Regions from separate parts of the Erysipelothrix enhydrae genome, predicted to be linked through region 2. Evidence: a T-box and tRNA genes for the amino acid it is inferred to sense, from the RefSeq annotation. Region 2 holds a T-box; the other holds one or more tRNA genes.
What was found. A T-box is a leader RNA that pairs with one kind of tRNA and senses whether it is charged. The one in region 2 lies ahead of serS (serine--tRNA ligase), so its partner is inferred to be a tRNA-Ser.
Positions count from the first base shown of each region.

Region 1: it has a tRNA-Ser gene. The T-box ahead of serS (serine--tRNA ligase) is inferred to sense a tRNA for this amino acid. The anticodon was not compared.

Region 1 covers NZ_CP125807.1:128,795-133,226, reverse strand. The annotation lists gene LLS04_RS00795 (ABC transporter permease) at 1-1,099, shown strand, start outside; gene LLS04_RS00790 (hypothetical protein) at 1,110-1,499, opposite strand; gene LLS04_RS00785 (hypothetical protein) at 1,557-1,826, opposite strand; tRNA gene LLS04_RS00780 (tRNA-Gly) at 1,936-2,009, opposite strand; tRNA gene LLS04_RS00775 (tRNA-Asp) at 2,013-2,088, opposite strand; tRNA gene LLS04_RS00770 (tRNA-Gly) at 2,112-2,185, opposite strand; tRNA gene LLS04_RS00765 (tRNA-Asp) at 2,189-2,264, opposite strand; tRNA gene LLS04_RS00760 (tRNA-Gly) at 2,510-2,583, opposite strand; tRNA gene LLS04_RS00755 (tRNA-Asp) at 2,591-2,666, opposite strand; tRNA gene LLS04_RS00750 (tRNA-Ser) at 2,695-2,785, opposite strand; gene LLS04_RS00745 (thermonuclease family protein) at 2,906-3,427, shown strand; gene ytvI (sporulation integral membrane protein YtvI) at 3,484-4,432, shown strand, end outside.
Region 2 covers NZ_CP125807.1:655,047-659,478, forward strand. The annotation lists gene gyrA (DNA gyrase subunit A) at 1-1,894, shown strand, start outside; T-box leader at 1,970-2,157, shown strand; gene serS (serine--tRNA ligase) at 2,192-3,478, shown strand; gene LLS04_RS03325 (HAD family hydrolase) at 3,482-4,270, opposite strand; RNA gene ffs (signal recognition particle sRNA small type) at 4,369-4,432, shown strand, end outside.

The DNA.
Region 1 (4,432 bases), 530 kb from region 2:
CACAGGATTAAATCTCAATAAACGAATTTCAATTTCCACGGAAGAAACCGTCCCTTATGACCTAACATTCACTTATATGTATGATGATTTAGGCGTTTCAAAAAATTATAAAGATGATTTGGGTTTGGATGAATATTTTGAAGAAGGATTTCAAGTTAACCTCTATCGCTCCGAGTCATTTAGCACAGATATACTCGTGCAGTCAGGGGATATAGAGGAGGATATAGAACCATTAAGAGAACCCTTAGCACTTGTCACACTTAGTGACTACAATAAAGTCCGTACCTTTCATAAGAAACCGGTACTCAAGCTCGATCAGAATCAACTTTACTTTCAACCGGATTACAACAGCCTTGTTACGATGCGCACACCTTTGGTCGATGTCCTTGATTATCGCAAACCATTAATTTTTGATAATCAAGAATTTCTATTACAACCTTATGATAAAGAAAATTTTGTAATCATTTCCAATCAATCGAATGGATACCCGATCTTGGTGGTTAATGATCAAGACTTCAATCATATAAAGGTCACTTGGCCTGACGTTTTTATCAAAACGATTCTGAGTGCTAATCTCTTGAATTCGTCAGAGGCAGAGATTGAAAGGATTATAGAACAAGTAAATCTAAAACAAAAGGATGATCCAACAGAGTACTATGCTACCGATATTCTTTCCAGATATAATTCAGGACTTACGGGAATGGGTACTGAAATTATCATTGCCGCTGTGGGACTATATGTTGGGATGGTACTCTTAATCGTAAGTCTTGTTATCTTAGCGCTCCAACAATTATCAGAAGCCAGTGATAACCAGGCACGCTATGAAACTCTTCGGAAGATTGGGGTTTCATCAAACATGATAAATCGTGCTCTTCTAAAACAAACAGCTTTATATTTCTTTATGCCACTGGGTGTCGCCTTAGTTCATACAGTTGTTGGATTGATTGCGGTAGAGCGAAATTTAAATCTAATCAACTTAGGTTATCCATCGAATGTATTAAGCATTTCAACGGTCGCGATTGTTTTTCTGTTTTATCTGATTTATTTTGTAATAACCTATATGAATAGTAAACGAATCATTCGACCTCATCGTAATTAAAAAAACATATTCAATTAGAATATGTTTTTTCTTTTAAAGCAGTATGCTTTTCAATATATGGATAGAAGTGTTCAAGTTGAAGCATCTCAATAAATAGGTCTACGCCGGATTCGAAGAAATCCCTAAGAACGGGATTATCATTGTTATATTTTACCATCATAAGATCTTTTGGATTCAGTAATTCATTACTGATATCATATCGAAGTTGAGCAATTAATATCGATGTAAGTGCGTTTGTTTCATAGCGTATCCAATCTATGGTGTAAGTTAAGTCGTCTTGTACGTATTCTGATAAGCAATCATAATAGGTACTCAAAAGATGACTTTCAAAGATTGTTTTTTGAAGGTATATAGTTGTTTGTACGGATTGCTCATCACCATATGCTGTGATAAAAGACATTACACGGTTAAAGATTTCCTGTCCTTCCGGTGTATTGAAGTACGTACCGGGAATGGATTAATCGTAGTTTAAAGCGTAGTAACCTTCTGTTAATTCTTGTAATACAATTCGAAGTTTAGTATCTTTTTCAAGTTTCTTCTCCCGATCAATCTGTTTCTGATGGTTTTCTTTTATTTTCTTTAATTCGGTATCGGCAGATTGTTTTCTACCAAGATACGAACTGATGTATCCAAATAAAGAACTTAGTAAAACACCGGAAAGACTGATGATTGCGACAACAATTTGGTAACTGTCCATTATATTCAAAATATATATCGATTCGGTCATAAACAATCCTCCTATAAAAGCATTATAACGTATATTATTCTAAATCCAATCTTTGATTTTAAAAGTAAAAAAACTCTATAAGCGAACTTATAGAGTTAAATTAATTATTTGGAGCAGGTGAGGGGAATTGAACCCCCGCCTCAACCTTGGCAAGGTCGTGTTCTACCATTGAACTACACCTGCAAATGGCGGTCCAGACGGGAATCGAACCCGCGATCTCCTGCGTGACAGGCAGGCATGTTAACCGCTACACCACTGGACCATTTGCAAACATTAAATTGTACTTGGAGCAGGTGAGGGGAATTGAACCCCCGCCTCAACCTTGGCAAGGTCGTGTTCTACCATTGAACTACACCTGCAAATGGCGGTCCAGACGGGAATCGAACCCGCGATCTCCTGCGTGACAGGCAGGCATGTTAACCGCTACACCACTGGACCATTTGCAAAACGTTAATCCCTTAACGCTCATATATATTACCATAGATAAAATCTTATTCCAAGCCTTTTTTACAACATAAACTAGTTTTTTTTGTTTGGCTCTAAATCAGCTACAGAATGCAACCTTACAGTCAACACAAAGCCTAAAAAATGATGGTAAAAGGAATCTCAATTCAATTAGAAGTCTATTGAATTGAGGGAAGATATAAAAAAAAGAACAATGCTGTTCTTAATAATTAATATTTTGGAGCAGGTGAGGGGAATTGAACCCCCGCCTCAACCTTGGCAAGGTCGTGTTCTACCATTGAACTACACCTGCAAAAAAATGGCGGTCCAGACGGGAATCGAACCCGCGATCTCCTGCGTGACAGGCAGGCATGTTAACCGCTACACCACTGGACCATTTTTTTATATATGAGAAACAAAATAATGGCGGAGATGGGGAGATTTGAACTCCCGCGCCAGTTACCCGACCTATACCCTTAGCAGGGGCACCTCTTCAGCCACTTGAGTACATCTCCAAGTTTGTTTCTTGCTCTCTTCTTTGAGTGCTCATTCATATTATCACAACAATAGGTCTTAGGCAATAGGATTTTATTGTTTTTTTTAATATTTAACATTGTTTAGGGTATAATGTGTCTATGAACAATAAAATTAAACAAAACACCGCGAATATGTTACTTAAAATCACTGTTCTAGTTATTTTGGTAATAATATTTCTTCTATCTGAATTTGCGAAGCCGCAGAGTAATTCAAATATGGAACACGTTACACTTCACAAGTGTATTGATGGGGATACAGCACAACTAAACATTGGTGGTAAAAAAGAGAAAGTCCGTTTTATTGCTGTAGATACGCCAGAGCTGCGTCAAAATGATCAATACAATCCTCAATTTTTTGCAGAGGAAGCGAGCTCATTTACGTGTGAATATTTAAAAAATGCAAAAAAAATCAAACTTGAGTATGATCCCGAAGCTGATAAGTATGATAAATATGGTCGTGTTATTGCCTGGGTATACGTTGATGATACACTTTTACAGGAACTATTAGTTTCCGGAGGATTTGCTAAGGTTAAATATATCTATGGTGATTACCTTCATGTAGATAAATTAAATCGTTTACAGGCAAATGCTAAGAAACAAAAAATGGGTATATGGAAATGATAAAGGTAGACTTTGAATCTTGAAATCTTTAAAATAAACTATAGATGGAGGAAGTTATGATTGAAAAACGTAAAAATTTTATAATTAATATTCTGTATTTTGCAATAAGTTTTAGTCTTGCAGCATTGGTCCTTAAATTTTCAACGAAATACCTGATGCCTTTTATTATTGGTTTTGTGATCGCATTCTTATTGAAGCCGGTTATATCTAAACTCACAAAGAAAATTGGAAATCAAAAGGGTTCTTCATTATTAGTAGTTATTCTTTTCTATATATTATTAGCAGCGGCTATATTTTGGATTTTGGTAGCGGTTATTGCGGGTATTCAAAATTTTGCGAAAGCTGTTCCAAGCTTCTATCAGGCAACACTATCTCCCGCAATTGAATCTGTCATTGTTTGGGTAGAGGGTGCCGTCGTTAATCTTGATCCGGATGTCATTGAGATCATTGAATCTATTGGTCGCTCTATAGTTCAAAGCATTGATGGAATTTTCAAAGGGATTTCAGGTGGAACGATTAATTTCATTACACGACTTATTTCTTCAATTCCAAGTGTTTTGATATCAATATTAATTGCTATTATTTCATCGTTCTTCTTCACGTTGGATTACCAAGGAATTGTTAGCAGTGTAATGGGGATGATTCCTTTAAAACAAAGAACTTTGATCTTGGATATTAAAGATGGGCTGATTTCTGTTCTCGGTAAATATTTAAGAGCCTATGCTAAATTGATGTCGCTGACATTTGTGGAGCTGTCATTTGCGTTCTTTATTCTTGGTATCCATAATCCTATTGGTTTGGCTTTTATGGTTGCGATCATTGACATCCTTCCAGTTCTAGGAACCGGAACGGTTATGATTCCGTGGTTTATTATTGAACTCATCATGGGTAACACTCCATTGGGCATCGGACTCATGATTACTTACATTGTAATCACTGTAATTCGGAATATTTTAGAGCCGAAGATTGTGGGGGATCAAATAGGACTCCACCCACTAGCAACTC
Region 2 (4,432 bases):
TATAACAATCAAAGAACTAATGGAAGATTATATTTTTGGTCCTGATTTTCCAACAGGGGCACTTTTACTTGGACGTAGTGGAATCAAGTCAGCGTTTGAAACAGGACGAGGTTCTGTAGTTATGCGGGCAAAAGTGGATATCGAAGAAATGAAGAATGGTAAACCACGCATTATTATTTCAGAAATCCCATATCAAGTTAATAAAGCTACTTTAGTAGAAAAAATCGCAACACTTGTTCGTGATAAAGAAATTAATGGAATCACAGACCTACGAGATGAATCAAACCGTGAAGGAATTCGTATTGTAGTAGAACTACGAAGAGAAGTTCAAGCCGAAGTTGTATTAAACCAACTGTATCGTCTTACAGCACTCCAATCATCCTTTGGGGTTAATATGTTAGCACTTGTTAATGGAAGACCTGAGTTATTAAATCTATTACAAGTATTAAGTCACTATCGTGATCATCAAATTGAAATTGTTACACGTAGAACACAGTTTGAATTGAAGAAAGCAGAAGATCGCGCACATATCCTACAGGGACTTATGATTGCACTTGATCATATTGATGAAGTTATTTCAATCATACGTACATCCAAGGACGATCCAGAAGCGATTACTCGACTCAATGAAGCCTTCGATTTAACTGAAATTCAATCTAAAGCAGTATTAGATATGCAATTGCGTCGTTTGACCGGATTGCAACGTGATAAAGTTGAAAATGAATTCAATGAATTAACTATTCTAATTGTTGATTTAAAAGATATTTTAGCGAACCACGATCGATTGCTTACAATCATTAAAGACGAATTAATCGAAATCAAAACAAAATTTGGTGATGATCGTCGTTCTGAAATTGTAGAAGCTGATATTGATATGTTAGATGAAGACTTAATTCCAGTTGAAGATATTGTTGTTACGATGACAATGAATGGATATATCAAACGTACAACAGTTGATTCATTCAATACACAAAACCGTGGTGGAAAAGGTGTACGCGGTATTAGTACATACGATGAGGACACCGTTGATCAATTTATAGCGATGTCGACACATGATTATCTATTACTCTTTACAAACCTCGGAAAAGTTTACCGTATTCGCGGATTTAATGTACCGTCATCAAGCCGTACATCAAAAGGAATACCAGTTATTAACTTATTAAACCTTACAGAAGGTGAAACCGTTAAAACGCTCGTTAAAGTTGCGAAAGATGACGAATCAAAATATGCATTCTTCGTTACAAAACAAGGTATTGTGAAACGTGTTGAAGTTCAAGAATTTGAATCAATACGCCAAAACGGTAAAATTGCGATTACACTTCGTGAAGATGACGAACTCGTAGGTGTTCGTATGACAAACGGAGATAACGAAATCATTATCGGAGGAAGCAACGGTAAGGCCGTTCGATTCGATGAAAATGAAGTCCGTTCTATGGGACGTACAGCATCAGGTGTTATTGGATTTAATGTTGATGAAGGTGAAGTGGTAGGAATTGCTACTGACCGTGAAGGTCAATATATCCTAGCAGTAACCGAAAAAGGTTACGGTAAGCGTACTGACATCTCGGAATACCGACGCACCAAACGTGGGGCTAAGGGCGTTAAAACAGTAAACATTACTGAGAAGAATGGTAACCTTGTCTCACTTCGTGCAGTTAACGGTGATGAGGAAGCATTAATCATCTCTAATGAAGGAACTGTTATTCGTACAGAAATCAGTAACATTGGAATTTATGGACGATCAACGATCGGTGTTCGTTTGATTAACGTTGGTGAAACAGATTCTGTGTCGCAAGTTGCGATTCTTCAACCTACAGTTGAGGAACCAAATGAAGAACAAACAACAGATCAAGTAGAACCTGTTAATGAAAAAGAAATAGAAATTGCAGAATAACATAAGCAAGGAGGAAACTCCTTGCTTTTTCTTTCGATTCTATTTGACTTAAAATATGATAATCGCTATAATTTACTTAACTCGTTGAGAGGGATTAATATAACTGTTTTATTTAAGAGAGATGATGCTTGGTGAAAATCATTATAAAACTTTATAGTTCCACCCTGGAGAGATTCATTTCGGAAGACAACCGTTATCTGTTAAAGGTATGTTCCACGTGGAACATATGAAAAAGGGTGGCACCACGTTTACACGTCCCTTAAGAGGTGTTTTTTTTATTTTCAAAAGGAGAAAAATATGTTAGATATTAATCTATTTAGAACCAATCCTGAGCTTATTAAGGAAAACCTTAAGAAGAAGTTCCAAGAACATAAAGCGGATATGGTAGACGAAATCATTGCTCTAGATATTGAATATCGCGGAATTAAGACTCGCGCGGATGAACTAAGAGGGCAACGTAATGCTTTAAGTAAACAAATTGGTCAGCTTATGGGTCAAAAAAAGATTGATGAAGCAAACGCCGTGAAAGAACAAGTTCAGGCTTTCGCTCTTGAACTAAAGGATATCGAAGAACGTGAAGAACCATTGTTTAATAAAATCAAAGCTTTAATGATGGAAATTCCAAATATCATCGCGGACGATGTACCGATTGGTAAAGATGATAGTGAAAATGTTGAACGTTATACAGTAGGGGATATCGTCGATAAAGGATTTGATGTTCCTTATCATACAGACATTATGGAGTCGTTTGGCGGTATTGATCTTGACGCAGCACGAAAAGTTGCTGGAGCTGGGTTTTATTACCTGCAAAAAGATATTGCACGATTACATTCCGCTGTTACTTCATATGCTCGTGATTTTATGATTGATCGTGGTTACGATTATGTTATCCCTCCATTTATGATTCATCGTGACGTAGTAAGTGGCGTAATGAGTTTTGAAGAGATGGAAAACATGATGTATAAAATCGAAGGAGAAGACTTATATCTAATCGGTACAAGTGAACACTCCATGATTGGTAAATACATTGATACTATTATCGACGGAGAAACGCTACCTCATAAACTTACAAGTTATTCACCATGCTTCCGCAAAGAAGTAGGGGCTCACGGAATTGAGGAACGCGGGGTATACCGTATCCATCAATTTGAGAAACAAGAGATGGTTGTAGTGTGTCACCCCGAAGACAGTGCAGTATTATTCGAAGAACTTTACCACAATTCAGTAGATTTCTTTAGAACCCTAGATATTCCTGTTCGTGTTCTCGAATGTTGCTCTGGAGATCTTGCAGATTTAAAGAATAAGAGTGTTGATGTTGAGGCATGGAGCCCAAGACAGAAGAAATATTTCGAAGTCGGAAGCTGTTCAAACTTAACAGATGCTCAAGCGCGTAGATTAAAAATACGTATTGATACGCCAGAAGGCCGTGTCTATGCACATACTTTAAATAATACAGTTGTAGCACCACCAAGAATGCTTATCGCATTTTTAGAAAACAATCTTCAAGCTGATGGAAGTGTATTGATTCCTGAAGCACTTCAACCCTACATGGGATTCAAGAAAAAAATAGAGCCTAATCAATAGGCTCTATTTTTTTACTAATTTTTGAATTTGATTCATTACAGCATTTTCATTATTCGATTCAATAACTTCAGTGACAACGCCTTTGACATCCGCATGTGCATTAGCGACTGCGTAAGAGCTTCCTGCCAGCTCTAACATCTGGATATCGTTGTGATAATCCCCGAACGTAATAATGTCCGCAGCGTCGATACTAAGAGCCTTTAGTAAGTGCTTGATTCCAACTCCCTTATTAACATTAGAATGCATTACATCAATCCATACCGCTCCCGCAGTGACTGCATTAAAGTGACCGTCTAAAGATTCTTTAACAATCTCATTAAAATTAGAAACCGTGTGATTGAGACTGCACGCAGTTATCTTAACAAAATCTACATCTATAGCTGTGAGATCGTCGACAATAACGAACCCAGGATAGTATTCTTCGAGATATTGTTCGTGTATTGGGTCGCCAAGTTCAACATAGGCACAATCAATACCTGATGCAATAATCGAAGTTTCGATACATGTCCTGAAAACCTTTGTTACAGTTTCCACGTCTAGTTTAGAGAATACTGATTTATACAGTATCTCGCCGTTGTGCTCTACAATGGCGCCGTTGTCAGAAACAAACGATAGATCATCAATGAAATTAACCGCTTTTTTCTTAATGCTAAATAGAGTACGTCCACTGGCTAAGACCATATGGATGTTATTATCTTTAAGCGTCTTTAGTACTTCTTCAAAATTACGGGGTAGATTTGAATCATCGTCTAAAAGCGTGTGATCCATATCAGTAGCTATTAATTTAATCATAAGAAACCTCCATCAAAATTATACCATAATGTTTCACGTGGAACATTTAAAATAGTCGTTTAAGAGGTTGCATTTTAGGACAGTTTTGATATAATAACTATGCTACAACAACATAATCTAGTTAACCAGGTCAGGGCAGGAATGCAGCAGCCTTACATTAGC